DNA from 3 places in the Streptomyces sp. DT190 genome. Region 2 is predicted to be linked to each of the others. Evidence: riboswitches for the same ligand, from Rfam matches in the RefSeq annotation. Region 2 holds a riboswitch; each other region holds the start of a gene.
What was found. A riboswitch is a leader RNA that binds a small molecule or an ion and turns the genes downstream of it on or off. The one in region 2 is predicted to bind cyclic di-AMP.

Region 1 (6,691 bases), on a different contig from region 2:
TCCACGTCGACGACGTAGGTGGCGTGCTCCTCCGCCGCGTACGGGACGAACAGCCGCTGCTCGGCCTCCAGGTTGTCGAAGGCGAAGGACGACAGGGAGCAGGCCCGCAGCAGCCGGTCCGCCTCCAGGTCCAGACCCGGGCGCAGGATCGCGCCCTGTGCGTCCGAGACCCCGAGCCCGATGGCCCGGCCCTGCCCCAACAGGCCGCGCTCGAAGGGCAGGAAGCCGGCCGGCTCCGGGCCCTCGTGGACCACCGCGACCCGGGCCTGCGGCCTCACCAGACCGACGGCCTCGGTGAACTCCGGCTCCATGAAGGGGTTGCGCGGAGACTCCGAGGCGGCGCGCAGCGCACGCCAGCGCTCCTTGTCCTTTTCGCCGAGTTCCCCGGCCCCGGCCACGCGAATGCGCCCACTGCTCAACCTGACCCCCCGATCAAGTCCCCCCTGGACACTTGGAAGGTACCGCTCGATGCGGCCCCTCGGGTAGGTAGCGGACCATGTTGTTGCCAACCGGTGCAGAGGCCCCCAACCGGGCAATCGGTGTGAGCCGTGTGATGAAACGAACGGGCGCGTTGTCCGTATTCTCTGATCATGGCCGCACCCCTCGCATATTCACTCATCGCCACCGACCTGGACGGGACGCTGCTGCGCGGCGACGACACCTTGTCCGACCGGTCCCTCGCCGTACTCACGCGGGTGGCGGACGCCGGTGCCCAGCACCTCGTGGTGACGGGCCGCCCGGCGCCGAGAGTGCGGCCGCTCCTGGACGACCTGCGCTGCACGGGGCTCGCGGTGTGCGGGCAGGGCGCGCAGGTGTACGACGCCGGCGCGGACCGGCTGCTGTGGTCCATCACGCTGGACCGGGAACTGGCCGAGACCGCCCTGGGCAAGATCGAGGCCGAGGTGGGGCAGGTGTACGCGGCGGTCGACCAGGACGGGGTCGACGGGCTCACGCTCATCGAGCCCGGCTACCTCATGCCGCATCCGACGCTGCCCGCGGTGCGGGTCGACCGGCGCGACGAGCTGTGGGGCGAGCCGATCAGCAAGGTGCTGCTGCGCCACCCCTACCTGTCGGACGACGAGCTGGCGGCGACGGCCCGTTCGGTGGTCGGGTCACTGGCGACGGTGACGATGTCGGGGCCCGGCACGGTGGAGCTCCAGCCGTGCGGGGTCACCAAGGCGACGGGCCTGGCGCTGGCCGCCGAGCACCTGGGGCTGCGGCCGGCCGACACCATCGCCTTCGGTGACATGCCCAACGACATCCCGATGTTCGACTGGGCGGCGCACGGCGTGGCGATGGCCAACGGCCATCCCGAACTCAAGGCCGTCGCCGACGAGATCACGCTGTCGAACGAGGACGACGGCATCGCCGTCGTCCTCGAGCGACTGCTGGGCGGGAGTGCTCAGTACGGGCCGTTGACGTTGTCGATCGAGCCGTAGCGGTCGGCCGCGTAGTTGCAGGCCGCCGTGATGTTGGCGACCGGGTCGTACGGGTCGTAGGGGGTGCCGGGCACGTGGTAGGCGGCGAAGGTCGGGTCGATGACCTGGAGCAGGCCCTTGGACGGGGTGCCCTTGGCGGCGTTCGAGTCCCAGTTGTTGATCGCCTGCGGGTTGCCGGACGACTCCCGCATGATGTTGCGGTAGATCCCGTCGTACGAGCCCGGGATGCCCTTCTGGGCCATGATGTCCAGCGCCTCGCGGATCCATCCGTCGAGGTTGTTCGCGTAGGTCTGCGCGGCGGCCGGGGTGGCCTGCGTGACGCCGCCGGCCGGCTTGGCCGGGGCGGACGACGGGGTCGCCTTCTCCGTGGCGGCCTCGGCCGTGGCGACCTTCAGCTTCAGACCCGGGCGGATCAGCTTCGGGTCGTCGCCGACGGCTGCGCGGTTGGCCTTGTACAGCTGCTTCCAGCCGCCGGAGACGTCGTACTTCTCCGCGATGCGGTAGAGCGAGTCGCCCTTGGCCACGGTGTACGTGAGCGACCCGGCGGGCTTGACCGCCTGCGGCACGCTCTGCGCGGCGGGCGCGCTCTGGGGTTCGGCGGCGGTGGCGTGCGTGGCGCCGAGGAGCGGGAGGGTCAGTGCCGCTCCGCCGGTGCCGGCGGCGACGACACCACGGGTGATCGGGTTCCTTCTGGGGCGACGGTGCTTACCTCGTCCGGGCATGGCGATGTTCCTCTCCGGCGCCTGCGAGGTGAGCTGTCGGGTTCGGGCCGGGAGGTGCCCGGCCGCACACGGCGTGGTGCTGTCGTGCGCGGCTTCACCCCGAGCCGGTCCCTGTCACGGACCGGCGACTTACCTGGGTCCCCCGCTCCTGCCCTGCGTGAGTGAGTCGGTGTGTGTGGGGAGTCCGGGCGGTGGCAGGATTCGGCGTCCGCCGGACTGGGCCGGAACGTATGCGAGAGCACATGCCGGGAACAAGCACCGGAGTCACACCGGGCGCCTGTTGACCTTGGTCCGGGGCCGAGGGGGCGCTTGATCCTTTGCGCCTGCCAAGGCTCAACTCGCTTTCCGGGAAAGGGGGAACCCCTCGATGCCCCGCTGGTGGCGCGGAAGGGCCGAAGTGATTCAATTCACTGATCGCGAGCCGGGGCGCAATGTTCCGCAAGGGGAATTTGCTTCATCAATGCCGCAAATCTCGCATAGGTCACGAATTCCCGGAAAGTCGGAACATGTCTGTTCTTATGAGCTGATCGAAAACATGGCGGTCGTGATCGGATACCGCCCGGCCTGTAACCATGGGCGCTGGCGGTGATCGAAACGTGACCGGATACGCTGACTCGAGTGATGGCAGCGACCTATCGACAATCCGCGTAAGCACCGGCAGACACCAGCAGACAGGAGACCCCTCGTGACCGACGTCGGGCCGTTCGGGCTGAGCGTGCGGGACCAGGCTCTGGAAGCCGATGTCCAGGCCGGACTGGCGGCTGTCGAGGAAGGCTTGCTAGAGGCGACCAAGAGTGAGGTGCCCTTCATCACGGAGGCCGCCCAGCACCTGGTGCGGGCCGGCGGCAAGCGGTTCCGGCCGCTGCTCGTGATGCTCGCCGCCCAGTTCGGCGACCGGCACGCGCCCGGGATCGTGCCCTCGGCCGTGGTCGTGGAGCTGACCCACCTCGCCACGCTGTACCACGACGACGTGATGGACGAGGCCGCCGTACGCCGCGGGGTGGACAGCGCCAACGCCCGCTGGGGCAACTCCGTCGCGGTCCTCACCGGCGACTTCCTCTTCGCGCGCGCCTCGCACATCCTGGCCGACCTGGGCCCGGAGGCGGTGCGGGTGCAGGCCGAGGCGTTCGAGCGGCTGGTGACCGGGCAGATCCTGGAGACGGCCGGACCGCAGGACGGGCGCGACCCGGTCGAGCACTACCTGGACGTGCTGGGCGGCAAGACCGGCTCGCTGGTGGCGGTCTCCTGCCGGTTCGGCGCGATGATGTCGGGCGCCGACGAGACGGTCGTGCACGTGCTGACCCAGTACGGCGAGCGGCTCGGCGTCGCCTTCCAGCTCGCGGACGACGTGCTGGACATCGCCTCCGACTCCCACGAGTCCGGCAAGACCCCCGGCACCGATTTGCGCGAGGGCATCCCGACCCTGCCGGTGCTGCGGCTGCGCGAGCGGGCGGCCCGGCTCGGCCTCGCGGAGGACGTCGCCCTGTGCGAGCTGCTGGACTCCGACCTCACCGACGACGACCGGCACGCCGAGGCCCTGCGCCTGCTGCGCGCCCACCCGGCGCTCGAACAGGCCCGCCGGGACACCGTCCGCTACGCCGAGGACGCCCGCTCCGCGCTGGCGCCGCTGCGCGACTGCGCCGCGAAGACCGCGCTCGTGGAACTGTGCGACGCGGTGGTGCACCGGGCCGGCTGACCGCCCGCCGACCCCCGACCCCTACGGGTCGGGGGAGAAGCCGACCCTCCGTGTCATACCCCAGCAGTACGCGGAGTTGAGTCCGGGGTCTGACGTATCTCCCTGGCGGATTTGGTCAGATGGAGACCACGGAACACACCACTCCTCACCAGTTCGGGTGAGAATGGCGGCTCAGGGACGAGTGCGTGGACGACACGGACAGCCGCCGCCGACCACGGAGGTAGGGCACACATGGCACCGTACGCATCCGACGACAGCACGACCGGCGGGGAGGTCGACGAGCAGCACTCCCGGCGGCGCAAGGCCGCGCGGTACGTCGTCCCGGTCACGGTGGTGGGGGTGGCGGCCGCGACGATCGGCCTGGTCCCCGCACTCGCCGACTCCGGTGACCCCGACCTTCCGAAGATCACCGCCCAGCAGCTCATCGAGAAGATCGCCGCGTCGGACACCGAGCAGCTCTCCGGCACGGTGAAGATCAGCACCGACCTGGGCCTGCCGAACCTCGGCGGTCTGGAGTCCGGCCTGATGTCCGGCGCCGCGGGCCGGGACGAGGGCGGCTCCTCCGCCGATCCGACGGCCAAGCTCACCGAACTGGCCTCCGGCACCCACACCCTGCGCGTCGCCGCCGACGGTCCCGACCGGCAGAAGCTGTCGCTGCTGGAGGACGCCGCCGAGTACAGCGTCGTCCACAACGGCAAGGACGTCTGGGCCTACGACAGCAAGTCCAACGAGGTCTACCACGGCACCGCCTCCGAGAGCGCGGAGCACGGCGAGGAGCAGCAGCCGCCGGCCACCCCGAAGGGCTTCGCCGAGGAGGCCCTGAAGGCCGTCGACGGCACGACCTCCGTCACCGTGGACGGCACCGCCCAGGTCGCAGGCCGGGACGCCTACAAGCTGCTCGTGAAGCCGAGGCAGTCCGGCTCGACGGTCGGCGCGATCACCGTCGCCGTGGACGCGGAGACGGGCACGCCGCTGAAGTTCACGCTGACCCCGGCGAGTGGCGGCGCGGCCGTCGTCGACGTGGGCTTCACCCAGGTCAGCTTCGCCAAGCCGGCCGCCTCGACCTTCGACTTCACCCCGCCGAAGGGTGCGAAGGTCACCGAGGAGAAGGACGCCGGCGAGCACCTCGGCAAGGGTTCCCACAAGGGCCTGGAGCAGCGCTTCGGCAAGGACGGGGCGCCCGGGCACGCTCCCGGGGCCGGAAAGGGCCACGGTGAGGGCCCCGACGGCATGAAGACCATCGGCGAGGGCTGGAACGCCATAGCCACCTTCGACACCGGCGGCGAGGGCGTGCCCTCGGGCGACGCCGGCGGCGAGTTCGGCGGCTTCCTCGACTCGCTCGGCGACAAGGTCACCGGGAAGTTCGGCTCGGGCACGGTCTTCTCGACCCGACTGATCAACGCCCTGGTCACCGACGACGGCAAGGTCTACGTGGGCGCCGTCACCAAGGACGCGCTCGTGAAGGCGGCCGACGCCGGGAAGTAGGTCTCCCGCGCGCACGGGGCGGCCGCCCCGCACCGGCGCGGGACGTCGAGAGAACGAGGAAGCCGATGGGCGAACCGTCCGCCACGGAGCCGGAGCGGCGGGGCGAACAGGCCGGGGAACCGGCCATCGCCACCCGCGCGCTCACCAAGCGCTACCGCGGCGGACAACTCGCCGTCGACGCCCTGGACCTGACCGTCCCGGTGGGCAGCGTCTTCGGCTTCCTCGGTCCCAACGGCTCCGGCAAGACCACCACCATCCGCATGCTGATGGGCCTCATCGAGCCCACGTCCGGCACGGCGCGGGTCCTCGGGCAGCCCATGCCCGGGGCCACCCGCGCCGTGCTCCCGCACGTCGGCGCCCTCATCGAGGGCCCGGCCCTCTACGGCTTCCTGTCCGGCCGCGACAACCTGCTGCGCCAGGACTGCGCCGACCCGGCCGCCGATCCGCGCACCCGGCGGGCCCGGGTCGCCGCCGCCCTGGACCGGGTGGGCCTGACGGCCGCGGCCGGCAAGAAGGCCAAGGCGTACTCGCTCGGCATGAAGCAGCGCCTGGGCCTGGCCGCCGCACTGCTGCGGCCCCGCCGGCTGCTGGTCCTCGACGAGCCGACCAACGGCCTCGACCCGCAGGGCATGCGCGAGATCCGCACCCTGATCCGCGAACTCGCCTCGGACGGCACGACCGTCTTCCTCTCCTCCCACCTCCTCGACGAGATCGAGCAGGTCTGCACGCACGCGGCCGTGATGGCGCGGGGCCGGCTCCTCACCCAGGGCCCGGTCGCCGAGCTGGCCGCCGGGGCGCGCGGCCTGCTGGTGGTGACCACACCGGACCCGGCGGAGGCCGCCCGGGTCCTGAAGGAGCAGGGCGTCGGCGATCTCACCGTCGCAGGCGACCGGGTGACCGGCGACGTGCCCGACCGCGACCTGGCCGAGCTGACCGCGGCGCTGGTCGCCGCCGGGGTGCGGGTGCGCGGCTTCACCGTCGAACGGGCCTCGCTGGAGGACGCGTTCGTGGCACTGACCGGGGAGGGATTCGATGTCGCGGGCTGAAGCCGCCGGTACGGCACGGCCGGTGAGCCCGCTGTGGACCTTCGGGCTGCTGCGCAACGAACTCACCACCACCTTCCGGCGCTGGCGCACGCTCGCGCTGCTGGCCGTCCTCGCGGGTGTGCCGGTCCTGGTCGGCATCGCCGTCAAGATCGAGACCAGTGACGGTTCCTCGCCCGGCGGGGGAGGCGGCGGGCCGGCCTTCATCTCGCAGATCACCAACAACGGCCTGTTCCTGGTCTTCACGGCGCTGGCCGCCACCCTGCCGTTCTTCCTGCCGATGGCGGTGGGTGTCGTCGCGGGCGA
Region 2 (6,691 bases):
GGGGTCAGCCTGAGCCCCTTCTCCAGATAGGGGTCGACACCGCCCCAGGTCTCCTCGATGGTGTCGAAGGCGGCCGTCAGGTACTCCGCGCGCGCGTCGAACAGCGGGCTGAGCAGCTCCATGACCTCCGGGGAGTACGCCGAGGCATGCGAGCTGCTGCGGTGCACCTTGTAACGGCGGTGCTTGGCGTTTGACTTCAGGTAGTCCTCGACGATGGCGTCCCGCTCGACGCCGAGGGCGAGCAGCGTCACCGCGACGGACAGGCCCGCGCGGTCCTTGCCCGCCGCGCAGTGCATCAGCGCGGGCACGCTGTCCTGCGTGAGCGCGTGCAGCACCTGGGAGTGCTCCGCGGTGCGGTCCCTGATGATCATGCGGTACGAGGCGATCATCCGGTCCGCGCCCTTGCCGTCCGCCAGGATCGAGCGCAGCTGCTCCAGGTCGCCGTCGCGGACCATCTTCCAGAACTCGGCGCCGTCGGCCGGGTCGCTCAGCGGCAGGTTCACGTTGCGCACGCCCGGCAGCTCGACGTCCGGGCCCTCGAGCTTCTGGTCGGCGGCGTTGCGGAAGTCGAAGACCGTGTGCAGCCCGAGCGTGGCGAGGAAGGCGGCGTCCTCACCGGTCGCGTGGGCCAGGTGGCCGCTGCGGAACAGCACGCCCTGCCGCACCCGCCGCCCGTCCACGGTCGGCAGTCCGCCCACGTCGCGGAAGTTGCGCACTCCGGCCAGCTCGGGCTCGGTCGACGGGACCTGCTGTGTCACGAGGGCTCCTCCCCATCGGCGCCGCCGGCTCGGCTCGTCGACGGCTCACTCGACCATACGACATGGCTGCCAGGGGCATTGAGTTGTCCACAGGCGTTGCCGGGGACGTCCGCCACGCTCGATGATGTTGCTGCTTGGTCGCACCTGGTCGGGCTTGTTCGAATCTGTGGGGGCTCGATGCTGGACATCTCCGACGACGGCCGTACATGGGTGCTCTCCGGGCCGGCCAGCAGCTACGCCGTCCATGTCACCGACCGGGACGAACTGCTCCACCTGCACTGGGGTCCGCGGATCGCCCTGGCCGACGCCGAGGCCCTCGCCGTCCGGCCGCTGCCGGAGTACCGGCCCTTCGAGTCCCCGCTCGACGGCCGCGAGGAGTACCCGGTCGAGGGCGGCCCCCGGTTCGTCCGCCCCGCCCTGTCCGTGCGCACCGCCGAGCGGCGCGGCACCGAGTGGGCCTACGAGGGGCACGACACGGCGGGCGGCGGGCTGCGTCTGCGCTTCACGGACGGCGGCCTGGCCGTCCTCCTCCACTACCGGATGCGCCCCGGCACCGACGTCGTCGAGCGCTGGGTGACCCTGGACAACAGCGGACCGTGGGTCGAGGTGCTGCGGGCCGACTCCGCCACCTGGACCCTGCCCGACCGCGACGCCTGGCGGCTGTCCCAGCTGCACGGCCGCTGGGGCGCCGAGTCCCGGCTGACGCGTTCCCGGCTCACCCCCGGCGAGAAGGTGATCGGCAGCCGCCGCGGTCACACCGGCCACCAGCACCTGCCCTGGGTCGCCCTGGACACCGACGCCACCGAGGAGCACGGCGAGGTCTACGGCTGCGCCCTGGGCTGGTCCGGCTCCTGGCGGATCGCCGTCGCCCGGCTCCCGGACGCGCGCGTGCAGATCACCGGCGGCGCCGGCCACGACGACTCGGGCCTGCTGGCTCTGGGCACGGGGGAGTCGTACACCACCCCCGTCTTCGCCGGCCTCTGGAGCGACGGCGGGTTCGGCGGGGCGAGCCGCGCGTGGCACGCCTACCAGCGCCGGTACGTGATCCCGGAGGCCGGGCAGGACCGGCCGGTGCTGTTCAACTCCTGGGAGGCCACCGGGTTCGACATCTCCGAGGAGCAGCAGCGGGCGCTCGCCGAGCGGGCCGCCGCCCTGGGCGTGGAGCTGTTCGTGGTCGACGACGGCTGGTTCGGGACGCGCACCAGCGACCGGGCGGGGCTCGGCGACTGGACCCCCAACCCCGACCGCTTCCCCGGCGGGCTGAAGCCGCTCGCCGACCATGTGCACGGCCTCGGCATGCGGTTCGGCATCTGGGTCGAGCCCGAGATGGTGAACCCGGACAGCGACCTGTACCGCGCCCACCCGGACTGGGTGCAGTACCAACCGGGACGTAAGCGGACGGAGTTCCGCAATCAGCTCGTACTGAACCTCGCCCGCCAGGACGTCCGGCAGTACCTGTGGGAGCAGCTCGACGGGCTCCTCTCCAGCGCCCCGATCGACTACGTCAAGTGGGACTTCAACCGCTGCTTCACCGACGCCGGCTGGCCGGGCGAGCCCTGTCCGCAGCGGCTCTGGGTCGACCACGTCCGCGCCCTGTACGACCTGCTGGACCGGCTGCGGGCCGCCCACCCGGGGGTGGCCTTCGAGTCCTGCTCGGGCGGCGGCGGACGGATCGACCTCGGTGTGCTGAGCCGCACGGACCAGGTGTGGACCTCCGACAACACCGACCCGCTCGACCGGCTCGCCATCCAGCACGGCTTCAGCCAGCTCCACCCCGCGCGCGTGATGGCCGCCTGGGTCACCGACAGCCCGAACGCCATGCTCAACCACCGGGCCAGTTCCCTGCGGTTCCGGTTCGTGAGCGCCATGGCCGGGGTGCTCGGGGTGGGCGGCGACCTCACGACGTGGACGCAGGAGGAGCTCACCGAGGCGCGGGAGTGGGTGGCGCGCTACCGGCGGATCCGGCCGGTGGTGCAGCGCGGCGACCTCTACCGGCTCAGACCTCCGGACGGCGGACTGAGCGCCGTGCAGTACGTCCTCGGCGACGAGGCCGTCGTCCTCGCCTGGCTCCAGGCGCAGCGCTACGGCGAGCCGGTGCAGGCGCTCCGGCTGCGCGGCATCGATCCGGCAGCGACGTACGAATGCCTCGAAACGGGCGAACTGCACCGAGGGGGTGTCCTGCTGCACCACGGGCTGCGGGTCGGTCTGCGCGGAGACCTCGATGCCACGGTGGTCCACCTTAAGCGGAAGTAGTCATTCTTGTCCGAATAAGCCGCTTAGGCCGCTTCGCCATAACGTGCCCCGGTCGCTGGGGAGATGGGGTCGGGGTGCGTGACCATCGTCATACCGGTGACGATGCGTTGTTGCCATGTGCACGTAATCAGGGCGTTATTCAGGGGAATTGAGGAAAATCATTGATCGGAAATCCACGCTCGGTGACGGGAAATCCGTCGACGCGTCAAGGAAAACGCCCGCACGGGCAACCACAAGCTTGTCCCGTCGCGTCCCGGTCGCTTACGTTCCACACCAATCCGGACGGACGCCTAATCCTGCCGCCGCCCGGAGCCCGCACACACTGACCCGACGTACGGCAGGAGCGGGGGACCCACAGGTAAGACGCCTGTTCCGGTTCCCGGAACAGGCTTGGGGTTAAGCCGCGCCCCGGCGCGGCCGGGCATCTCCAGCCCGCACCCGACAGCTCACCTCGCAGGCGACGGAGAGGAATTCGCCATGCCCGCGAAGGGTAAGCACCGCCGTCCCAAGACCCAGCGTTTCACCCGCTCCATCGCCGTCGCCGGAACCGGTGGAGCCGCTCTCGCCCTTCCCCTCATGGGGGCCGCCGGCGCCCACGCCGCCACCCCGCAGTCCGCTCCGGAAAAGGCCGTCCAGTCCGCTCCGGCCGCCGGGAAGAAGGCCGCGGAAAAGGCCACCGGCGCGCGCACCTACACGGTGCGGGCCGGCGACTATCTCGCGAAGATCGCCGACGACCAGAACGTCAGCGGCGGCTGGAAGAAGCTCTACTCCGACAACCGGGACGCCGTCGGCGACGACCCGTCGCTGATCCACCCGGGCCTGAAGCTCTCCCTCGGCAAGAAGGCCGCGGCGAGCGCCCCCGAGGCGGCCGCGCCGTCCAAGCCGAAGGCCTCGGCCGGGAAGCCGGAGAAGGAGTCCGCGGAGAAGTCCGCGCAGAAGTCCTCGTCCGCCGGTTCGTCCGCCAAGGCGGAGACGGCCGCCAAGCCGGCCGCTGCCCAGCCGGCCGCGCAGAGCAACGCCGGCGGCTACAGCGCCCCGGTGGACGGTGCCACCGTCGGCACCCCGTACCGCATGTCCGGCAGCATGTGGTCCAGCGGTTACCACACCGGCGTCGACTTCGTCGTCCCGACCGGCACCTCCCTCAAGGCCGTCGGCGCGGGCACGGTCGTCTCCGCCGGCTGGGGCGGCGCGTACGGCAACCAGGTCGTCATCAAGCTGAACGACGGCCACTACGCCCAGTACGCCCACCTGTCCCAGCTCTCCGTCTCGGCCGGCCAGACCGTGACCGCCGGGCAGCAGGTCGGCCTGTCCGGCGCCACCGGCAACGTCACCGGACCGCACCTGCACTTCGAGATCCGCACCGCGCCGGGCTACGGCTCGGACCTGGACCCGGTCGCCTTCCTGCGCTCGCACGGCGTCTCCGTCGGCTGACCGACCGCACGACCACCTGCCTGACACGCGACCGTCGGCCGGACCCCGATCCCCGGGTCCGGCCTTCGGTGTGTGCGTCACCCGGCGGGCTCCTCAAGGCCGCTGCAACAGCCCTGAGGGGCTGCCTATTCCGGAGTTGGCGAACACTTTAGGAGTGGCTTATCTCACCGTCCGTCAACCCTTGCCTACGGTCGCGTAGGTCACATTCGAGGGTGAATCATGAGCGGCTGTGGCAGACGATTCGAAGAGTGACAGCAGAGCAGTGATCGGGTCGTACGTGGCGGTGGGGGACAGCTTCACCGAGGGCGTCGGTGATCCCGGCCCCGACGGGGCGTTCGTCGGCTGGGCCGACCGGTTCGCCGTCCTGCTCGCCGACCTCCGGCCCGAAGGCGACTTCCAGTACACCAACCTCGCCGTGCGCGGGAAGCTCCTCGACCAGATCGTGGCGGACCAGGTTCCGCGGGCCGTCGAGATGGCCCCGGACCTCGTGTCGTTCTGCGCCGGGGGCAACGACATCATCCGGCCCGGCACCGATCCGGACGAGGTGGCCGAGCGCTTCGAGCGGGCGCTCGCGCGGCTCACCGCGGTGGCCGGGACGGTGATGGTGACGACCGGGTTCGACACGCGTGGCGTGCCCGTGCTCAAGCATCTGCGCGGCAAGATCGCCACGTACAACGGCCATGTGCGGGCCATCGCCGACCGGTACGGCTGCCCGGTGCTCGACCTGTGGTCCCTGCGCAGTGTGCAGGACCGCCGGGCCTGGGACGCCGACCGGCTGCACCTGTCGCCCGAGGGGCACACCCGTGTGGCGCTCCGCGCGGGGCAGGTGCTCGGTCTCGACGTGCCGGCCGATCCCGAGCAGCCGTGGCCGCCGCTGCCGCCGCGCGGCACGCTGGAGGTCCGGCGCGACGACGTGCAGTGGGCGCGGGAGTTCCTGGTGCCGTGGATCGGGCGACGGCTGCGCGGGGAGTCCTCCGGGGACCAGGTGACGGCCAAGGGGGCGTTGTCGCCGGACGACATCCGGATGCGGATCGCCGCTGTGGCGTGAGGGTGTGCGGGGTGCGCGTCTTCGCCTGACGGTGGGGGGTGGGGCGGGGCCGCGCCGGGGGGTGTCCGTCCTCGGAACGGCGCGATCGACTTGCGTGCCGACTGACTGTTCGTCGACGCGCCAACCGCTGCGGGCGGACACCCCCGGCACGGCCCCTTGCGTCGCCGGGCGGGTGCGGGTCGTCGTCCGTTTGGCTGCGGCTCGCGTGCCGCCTGGGCGGTTCTACGCCGGGTTGCTCATCGGTGGGGTCAAGGGGGCCGATTGCAGGCCCAGTTCGCGGGTCAGGGCCTCTTCGGTCCACTGCTGGGCCCAGGCTCGGGGGATCGCGCCGGGGTAGGACGTCAGCTGGACGGCCAGGCCGTCGAGGAACGCGGTGAGGCGCAGGGCCGTCGCCCGTGGGTCCGGGCAGTGGAACTCGCCCGCCGCCACGCCCTCCGCGATCACCTCGGCGAGAGCCGCCTTCCACTGGCGGTCGAGGTCCTGCGTGACCTCCCGCAGTTCCGGTTCGCGCAGGGCCGCCGCCCAGCCCTCGATCCACAGCCGCCAGCCCTTGTCCTGGCCGGTCGGGGCGTACCAGCGGACCGCCGACCGCAGCCGGCGCAGCGCCGAGGTGCGGCGGCCCAGCAGCTTGCGCAGGTGTGCGAGGTCGGCCTCGGCCGCGTGCCGGAACGCCGCCGCGACCAACTGCTCCTTGGACGCGAAGTGGTAGAGCACCAGTGCGTTGCTCACCCCGAGCGCCGAGGCGACGTCGGCGATCCTGACCGCCGCCACGCCCCGGGCCTCGATCTGCTCGACGGCGGCCCGCAGCAGTTCCCCGCGCCGCTCCGCCACGCTCAACCGGACTCTCGTCACGCCGTCACCCTACCCACGCGCCGGGTGTCGCCGACGTGCGGATCCGGCCTGCCTCAGCGGTAGCAGCCGTACCGCTGCGCGATCACCGGCAGCCGGTCGGCGGCGATCGCGTGGGCCGCCGCGCGCGGTGTCGTCCCGTCGGTCTCCGCGCGGGTGAGCATGAGCTCGACCAGGGCCCGCATCGAGCGGCGCGTGTACGCGAACGCCTCCTCGGCGTCGGCGCCGACGTCCCCGAACAGCGTCCACCACCACCAGGCGTTGGTACCGGAGTTGACCACCACGTCCGGCAGCACGGTCACCCCGCGCGCGGCCAGCAGCGGCTCCGCCTCCGGTCGTACGGGCATGTTGG
Region 3 (6,691 bases), on a different contig from region 2:
CCAAGGACCTCGACGTCGACCTCAACCCGCGCTACGGCACCTGGGACGTCCAGAAGAGCAGCCGCGCCGACGCCAAGACGCCGTGGCTGCGGGACGTGACGGCGGCGCAGGCCCCGCAGAACATGTAGCCCCGGGCCTCACAGCGGGCCTGTGGACAATCCGGACGGCCCCCTCGGCCGCCCGGAGGGCCTGTGGACAACTCGGACGACCCCCTCGGCCGCCCGGAGGGCCTGTGGACAACTTCGGGCCCGGTCGGCGGCGTGGGATAGCTTCGAACCGTGAACGCCAACAGCCCCGAAGCCACCCCGGGCCCCCGGCCGGCCGCCCCCGACGCGGCCGCCGCCCCCGGCCGTGTCGTCCTGCTCACCACCAGCCACCGCGTCGCCCCCGGCCTGCTGTCCTGGCCCGCCTGGCAGGCCCTGCACGGGGCGGACCGGGTGCTGTGCGCGGACGGCGCGCACCCGCAGCTGCCGTATCTGCGCGAGGCGGGGATCGCGGTCGAGGAGGCGTCCCCGACCGCCCAGGAGCTCGTCGACGCCTGCGCCGGCGGGCGCACGGTGGTCGTCGTGGCGACGGGTGAGGGGGAGCCGGCCCTGACCGACGGACTGGCACGCCTGGCCGGCAGCGGCCGCCTCGCGATGCCGGAGCTGGAGCTGCTGCCCGCCTCCTACGACCTGCCCGGCGCCCGCCTGCTCGACCTGGTGCAGGTCATGGACCGCATCCGGCGCGAGTGCCCCTGGTCGTCCCGGCAGACCCACAAGGGCCTGGCCAAGTACGGCATCGAGGAGGCGTACGAGCTGGTCGAGGCCATCGAGGAGGGCGACCGGGACGAACTGCGCGAGGAGCTCGGCGACGTCCTGCTCCAGGTCGTCTTCCACGCCCGCATCGCCGAGGAGGACCCCGAGGCGCCGTTCTCCGTGGACGACGTGGCCGGCGGGATCGTCGCCAAGCTGATCCACCGCCACCCGCACGTCTTCGGGGACGCGACGGCCACCACCCCCGAGGAGGTCAAGGAGCACTGGCTGCGCACCAAGGCCGTCGAGAAGCGCCGCAGCTCCGTCACCGAGGGCATCCCGCTCGGCCAGCCCGGCCTGGCCCTCGCGGCCAAGCTGGCGTCCCGGGCCCGCACGGCCGGCCTGGACATACCGCTCCCGCCCGTCGAGGGCATCGGCTACGAGCTGCTGGCCCTGGCCGTCCGGGCGGAGTCGGAGGGCGTGGACCCGGAGGCGGCCCTGAGAGCCGCGGCCCGCGCCTACCGGGACGCGATCAGGCAGGCCGAGAGCTGAGCGGACCGGCGCGGGAGAGCGGCGGCGGGCCGGATACCGTCGGGGGGTGACCGACCAGCACCGGCCCAGCCCGCCCGCCTCCGCCCCTGCCCCCGACCTGTTCACCTGGGAGTTCGCGAGCGACCCGTACCCTGCCTACGCCTGGCTCCGCGAGCACAGCCCCGTGCACAGGACACGGCTCCCGAGCGGCGTCGAGGCCTGGCTGGTCACGCGCTACGCCGACGCCAAGCAGACCCTCGCCGACAGCCGGCTCTCCAAGAACCCGGCGCACCACGACGAACCCGCGCACGCCAAGGGCAAGACCGGGATCCCCGGGGAGCGCAAGGCCGAGCTGATGACGCACCTGCTCAACATCGACCCGCCGGACCACACCCGGCTGCGCAGGCTCGTCTCCAAGGCGTTCACGCCCCGCCGGGTCGCCGAGTTCGCGCCGCGGGTGCAGGAACTCACCGACCACCTCATCGACGCCTTCGTGGAGAAGGGGAGCGCCGACCTCATCCACGAGTTCGCCTTCCCGCTGCCCATCTACGCCATCTGCGACCTGCTCGGCGTCCCCCGCGAGGACCAGGACGACTTCCGGGACTGGGCCGGCATGATGATCCGTCACCAGGGCGGGCCGCGGGGCGGGGTGGCGCGCTCCGTGAAGAAGATGCGCGGCTACCTCGCCGACCTCATCCACCGCAAGCGGGAGGCGCTCCCCGCCGAACCCGGACCGGGCGAGGACCTCATCTCCGGCCTCATCCGCGCCTCCGACCACGGCGAGCACCTCACCGAGAACGAAGCGGCGGCCATGGCGTTCATCCTGCTGTTCGCCGGTTTCGAGACGACGGTGAACCTCATCGGCAACGGCACCTACGCCCTGCTCACCCACCCCGAGCAGCGCGCCCGCCTCCAGGCCTCCCTCGCCGCCGGGGAGAGCGGGCTCCTGGAGACCGGCGTCGAGGAACTCCTGCGCTACGACGGCCCCGTCGAGCTCGCCACCTGGCGGTTCGCCACGCAGCCGCTCACCCTCGGCGGGCAGCACATCGACGCGGGTGATCCCGTCCTGGTCGTCCTGGCCGCAGCGGACCGGGACCCGGAGCGGTTCGCCGACCCGGACGTGCTGGACCTGTCCCGCCGCGACAACCAGCACCTCGGGTACGGCCACGGCATCCACTACTGCCTGGGCGCCCCGCTCGCCCGCCTGGAGGGCCAGACCGCCCTCGCCACCCTCCTGACCCGCCTGCCGGACCTCCGCCTCGCGGCGGACCCGGCCGAGCTGCGGTGGCGCGGCGGACTCATCATGCGCGGGCTGCGCACGCTGCCGGTGGAGTTCACCCCGGCCGCAAGGTGACACACCCTCAGCTTTGTGATCTTCACGTGATCTGCGCGGCATGAACTTGTGACAAGTGATCGTCTGCCGATACGTTCACCCATCAACGCGGCCGGGGAACCCCTGCGCCGCGCTGGTCCTTGCTGTCTTGCGAAAGGTTTCCGCATGCTCTCCGGGAACGGTCGGCACCGTCGCCCCCGCCAGGCTCCGGCACTCCTCGTAGCGGCCGGAGTGACCGGCTCCGCCATCGCGATCCCGCTCCTCGGGGCCTCCGGTGCCAGCGCGGCCGACGGCTCGACCTGGGACCGGGTCGCGGACTGCGAGACGGGCGGCGCCTGGAGCCAGAACAGCGGCAACGGCTACTACGGCGGCCTCGCGCTGTCCCAGGAGGACTGGGAGAACCACGGCGGTCTCGAATACGCCGCGAGCGCCGATCTCGCCAGCCGCTCACAGCAGATAACCGTGGCCGAGAGAATCCTCGCCGACCAGGGGGTCGGCGCATGGCGTACCTGCGGACTGCTCTCCGGGCTCCAGCAGGGCAAGGACGCCGACGCGTCCGGCTCGACCGGTGAGTCCGCACCGACCGATTCGCCCGGGCTGCTCGACTCCTCCGAGTCGTCGGAGTCGTCGGAACAGTCCGATTCTTCCGGGGCGTCCTCTTCGCCTTCCTCTTCGTCCTCGCCGTCCGCGTCGGCCTCGCCCGACACGCTGTCGACGCCGGAGGAGGAATCCGCCAAGTCCGACAAGTCGTCTGATTCCGCTTCCGCCGCGCAGGGGGAGGGCCGGGAGTCCGACGGTTCGTCCGAGGCCGCCACCGAGGGGGAGGAGTCCGGCAACTCCCCGCAGGACGAGGGTGCTCCGGCCCTGACCGACACCGGCTCCGGACGCCACCGCGGCCCCAGCGCCGAGGAGAACTCCGAGCCCGTGGACGGCCGTACGGACGAGTCCGCGGGGCGTCACGCCTCGCGCGGCGACGACGCCGCCCGCGACGTCACGGACGGCTCCTACACCGTCCGCACCGGAGACAGCCTCTGGTCCATCGCCGACTCCCTTGACCTCAGCGGCGGATGGCACGCGCTCTACGCCGGGAACAAGGACGCCGTCGGCGCCGACCCGAACCTCATCCGCCCCGGTCAGACGCTTACGACCAGGGTGGAAGCGGACGAGAGGTAGTGGTTCGGGCAGTGCGGAAACGACGGCCGAAGTCACCGCGAATCCGGGTGAGTTCACGTCACGTTTCGTGCTGAATGTCCCGTATGGGTGCGGTGAGAGATAGATCTCAGAAGCCCTGATCGTCTTTGAATTTCGGCGGATCACCTGCCTACGGTCGTGACCGCTCGTCATCGCGAGCCCCGGCTGCCGCAACGCCGAATCCTGCCAGCGGCCGCACGGGAACAGTCGTCGCGTCAAGCGCCGTAGGCAGGAGCGGGGGACCCAAGGTAGGTGCCCGACCGGCCGGTTGTGCCGGAAGGGCTTGGGGTGAAGCCGCGTCCCGTGAGGGGCGTGGCCGGGCAACTCAACCGGCCCGAACCCGACAGCTCACCTCGCAGGCGTCGGTGAGGGGATCTCTCCATGCTGTTTTCCGGCAAGGGCACGCACCGCCGTCCGTCCAAGACCGCTCGCGCCATCGCCATCGCCGGTGTCACCGGTGCCGCCGTCGCCGCCCCGCTGATGGCGGCCGGCAACGCCTCCGCCGCCACCGCCTCCGAGTGGGACGCCGTCGCCCAGTGCGAGTCCGGCGGCAACTGGTCCATCAACACCGGCAACGGTTACTACGGCGGTCTGCAGTTCTCCGCCTCCACCTGGGCCGGCTACGGCGGCACCCAGTACGCCTCCACCGCCGACCAGGCCACCAAGGCCCAGCAGATCGAGATCGCCGAGAAGGTGCTCGCGGGCCAGGGCAAGGGTGCCTGGCCGGTCTGCGGCAAGGGCCTGTCGAGCGCCGGCTACACCGGCGGCGGCTCCACCGACTCCGGCAGCTCCTCGCAGAGCCAGAGCCAGAGCCAGCAGAGCACCGAGACCCGCGAGACCCAGCAGCCGGCCTCCCGCTCCGAGGAGCGCCCGGCCGCCAAGAAGACCGTCACCACCCCGACCGGCAAGAAGGTCAAGAAGGGCGACGGCGAGTACAAGGTCGTCAAGGGCGACACCCTGAGCTCGATCGCGGCCGAGGAGAAGGTCAAGGGCGGCTGGGCGAAGCTCTTCGAGCTGAACAAGGACATCGTCGAGGACGCCAACCTCATCTACCCGGGCCAGCAGCTGCACCTGAAGTAGGCAGCGGCCCGTCCCCGTCCCCACGGGCTCCCCGCCCCGGTGCGTCGTCCCCCGTACGCACCGGGGCGGGGCATTTTCGGGAACCGGCTTTGTTCCGTTCGGAAACAATTTACTCTCGGTTCTGTCCATGGGGTGGGCGACCCGGTGGCCGATCGCCCGGAGCCGGTTAGGCTCATGTCGCGAGCCACCGGCCCGCACCTCGCCGGGTCCACGCGACCCGCGTACCCGCGTCACATCAAGAAGGAGATGCTCGTGCCGTCCATCGACGTCGTCGTAGCCCGGGAAATCCTGGACTCCCGAGGCAACCCCACGGTCGAGGTCGAGGTCGGCCTCGACGACGGCAGCACCGGTCGTGCCGCCGTCCCGTCCGGCGCCTCCACGGGCGCCTTCGAGGCCATCGAGCTCCGCGACGGCGACTCGAACCGCTACCTCGGCAAGGGTGTGGAGAAGGCCGTCCTCGCGGTCATCGAGCAGATCGGCCCGGAGCTGGTCGGCTACGACGCCACCGAGCAGCGTCTGATCGACCAGGCGATGTTCGACCTGGACGCCACCGACAACAAGGGCTCGCTCGGCGCCAACGCCATCCTCGGCGTCTCGCTCGCCGTCGCGCACGCCGCCTCCGAGGCCAGCGACCTGCCGCTGTTCCGCTACCTGGGCGGCCCCAACGCGCACCTGCTGCCGGTGCCGATGATGAACATCCTGAACGGCGGCTCGCACGCCGACTCCAACGTGGACATCCAGGAGTTCATGATCGCCCCGATCGGCGCGGAGTCCTTCTCCGAGGCCCTGCGCTGGGGCGCCGAGGTCTACCACACGCTGAAGAAGGTCCTGAAGAGCAAGGGCCTGGCCACCGGCCTCGGCGACGAGGGCGGCTTCGCCCCGAACCTCGGCTCCAACCGCGAGGCCCTCGACCTCATCCTCGAGGCCGTCAAGGAAGCCGGCTACACCCCCGGCGAGCAGATCGCCCTGGCGCTCGACGTCGCCGCCTCCGAGTTCTACAAGGACGGCGTCTACACCTTCGAGGGCAAGGAGCGCTCGGCGGCCGAGATGACCGAGTACTACGCGGAGCTCGTCGACGCGTACCCGCTCGTCTCCATCGAGGACCCGCTGTTCGAGGACGACTGGGAGGGCTGGAAGACCATCACCGACAAGCTCGGTGACAAGGTCCAGCTCGTCGGCGACGACCTGTTCGTCACCAACCCCGAGCGCCTCGCCCGCGGTATCGAGGAGGGCGCGGCCAACGCGCTGCTGGTGAAGGTCAACCAGATCGGCTCGCTGACCGAGACGCTGGACGCCGTCGAGCTGGCCCAGCGCAACGGCTTCAAGTGCATGATGTCCCACCGCTCCGGCGAGACCGAGGACGTCACCATCGCCGACCTGGCCGTCGCCACCAACTGCGGCCAGATCAAGACCGGCGCCCCGGCCCGCTCCGAGCGCGTCGCCAAGTACAACCAGCTGCTGCGCATCGAGGAGATCCTCGACGACGCGGCGGTGTACGCCGGCCGCAGCGCGTTCCCGCGCTTCAAGGGCTGATCGCCGAAAGGCCCCCAAGAGGCAGCGTCGTACGTACGTCCCCGTACCCGGTCCCGTACCGTGTCCGGGGACGTACGCGCGTAGGACGGTGCAGCGGGAGGCGGACTGACATGGCCGTGAAGGACCGGGACCGGTTCTCCACCGCGACCAGGATCCGGCTGCTCGGTGAGCAGACCGCGGCCCGGGTCTACCGCTCCCAGACCAAGCGGCAGGCCCGCCGCTCCCGGCTGACCGGCCGGGCCGCGCTGCTCGCCCTGGTGATGTGCTCGCTCATCGTGGCCCTGGCCTA

Region 1: it holds a riboswitch for cyclic di-AMP, as region 2 does, so the genes downstream of both, ACPXCS_RS26570 (transglycosylase SLT domain-containing protein) here and ACPXCS_RS01265 (M23 family metallopeptidase) in region 2, are expected to answer to the same signal.
Region 3: it holds a riboswitch for cyclic di-AMP, as region 2 does, so the genes downstream of both, ACPXCS_RS14195 (transglycosylase family protein) here and ACPXCS_RS01265 (M23 family metallopeptidase) in region 2, are expected to answer to the same signal.

What each region holds. Positions count from the first base shown of each region.
Region 1 is NZ_JBNCNM010000017.1:12,170-18,860, reverse strand. It holds gene ACPXCS_RS26580 (GNAT family N-acetyltransferase) at 1-419, opposite strand, end outside; gene ACPXCS_RS26575 (HAD family hydrolase) at 591-1,439, shown strand; gene ACPXCS_RS26570 (transglycosylase SLT domain-containing protein) at 1,403-2,161, opposite strand; cyclic di-AMP (ydaO/yuaA leader) riboswitch at 2,165-2,343, opposite strand; gene ACPXCS_RS26565 (polyprenyl synthetase family protein) at 2,847-3,857, shown strand; gene ACPXCS_RS26560 (LolA family protein) at 4,089-5,342, shown strand; gene ACPXCS_RS26555 (ATP-binding cassette domain-containing protein) at 5,408-6,388, shown strand; gene ACPXCS_RS26550 (ABC transporter permease) at 6,375-6,691, shown strand, end outside.
Region 2 is NZ_JBNCNM010000001.1:291,516-298,206, forward strand. It holds gene ACPXCS_RS01255 (tyrosine-protein phosphatase) at 1-758, opposite strand, end outside; gene ACPXCS_RS01260 (alpha-galactosidase) at 936-3,011, shown strand; cyclic di-AMP (ydaO/yuaA leader) riboswitch at 3,329-3,484, shown strand; gene ACPXCS_RS01265 (M23 family metallopeptidase) at 3,489-4,442, shown strand; gene ACPXCS_RS01270 (SGNH/GDSL hydrolase family protein) at 4,705-5,490, shown strand; gene ACPXCS_RS01275 (TetR/AcrR family transcriptional regulator) at 5,713-6,342, opposite strand; gene ACPXCS_RS01280 (Glu/Leu/Phe/Val dehydrogenase dimerization domain-containing protein) at 6,396-6,691, opposite strand, start outside.
Region 3 is NZ_JBNCNM010000006.1:251,271-257,961, forward strand. It holds gene ACPXCS_RS14175 (SurA N-terminal domain-containing protein) at 1-128, shown strand, start outside; gene ACPXCS_RS14180 (nucleoside triphosphate pyrophosphohydrolase) at 279-1,286, shown strand; gene ACPXCS_RS14185 (cytochrome P450 family protein) at 1,333-2,619, shown strand; gene ACPXCS_RS14190 (transglycosylase family protein) at 2,764-3,771, shown strand; cyclic di-AMP (ydaO/yuaA leader) riboswitch at 4,000-4,166, shown strand; gene ACPXCS_RS14195 (transglycosylase family protein) at 4,171-4,869, shown strand; gene eno (phosphopyruvate hydratase) at 5,122-6,402, shown strand; gene ACPXCS_RS14205 (FtsB family cell division protein) at 6,513-6,691, shown strand, end outside.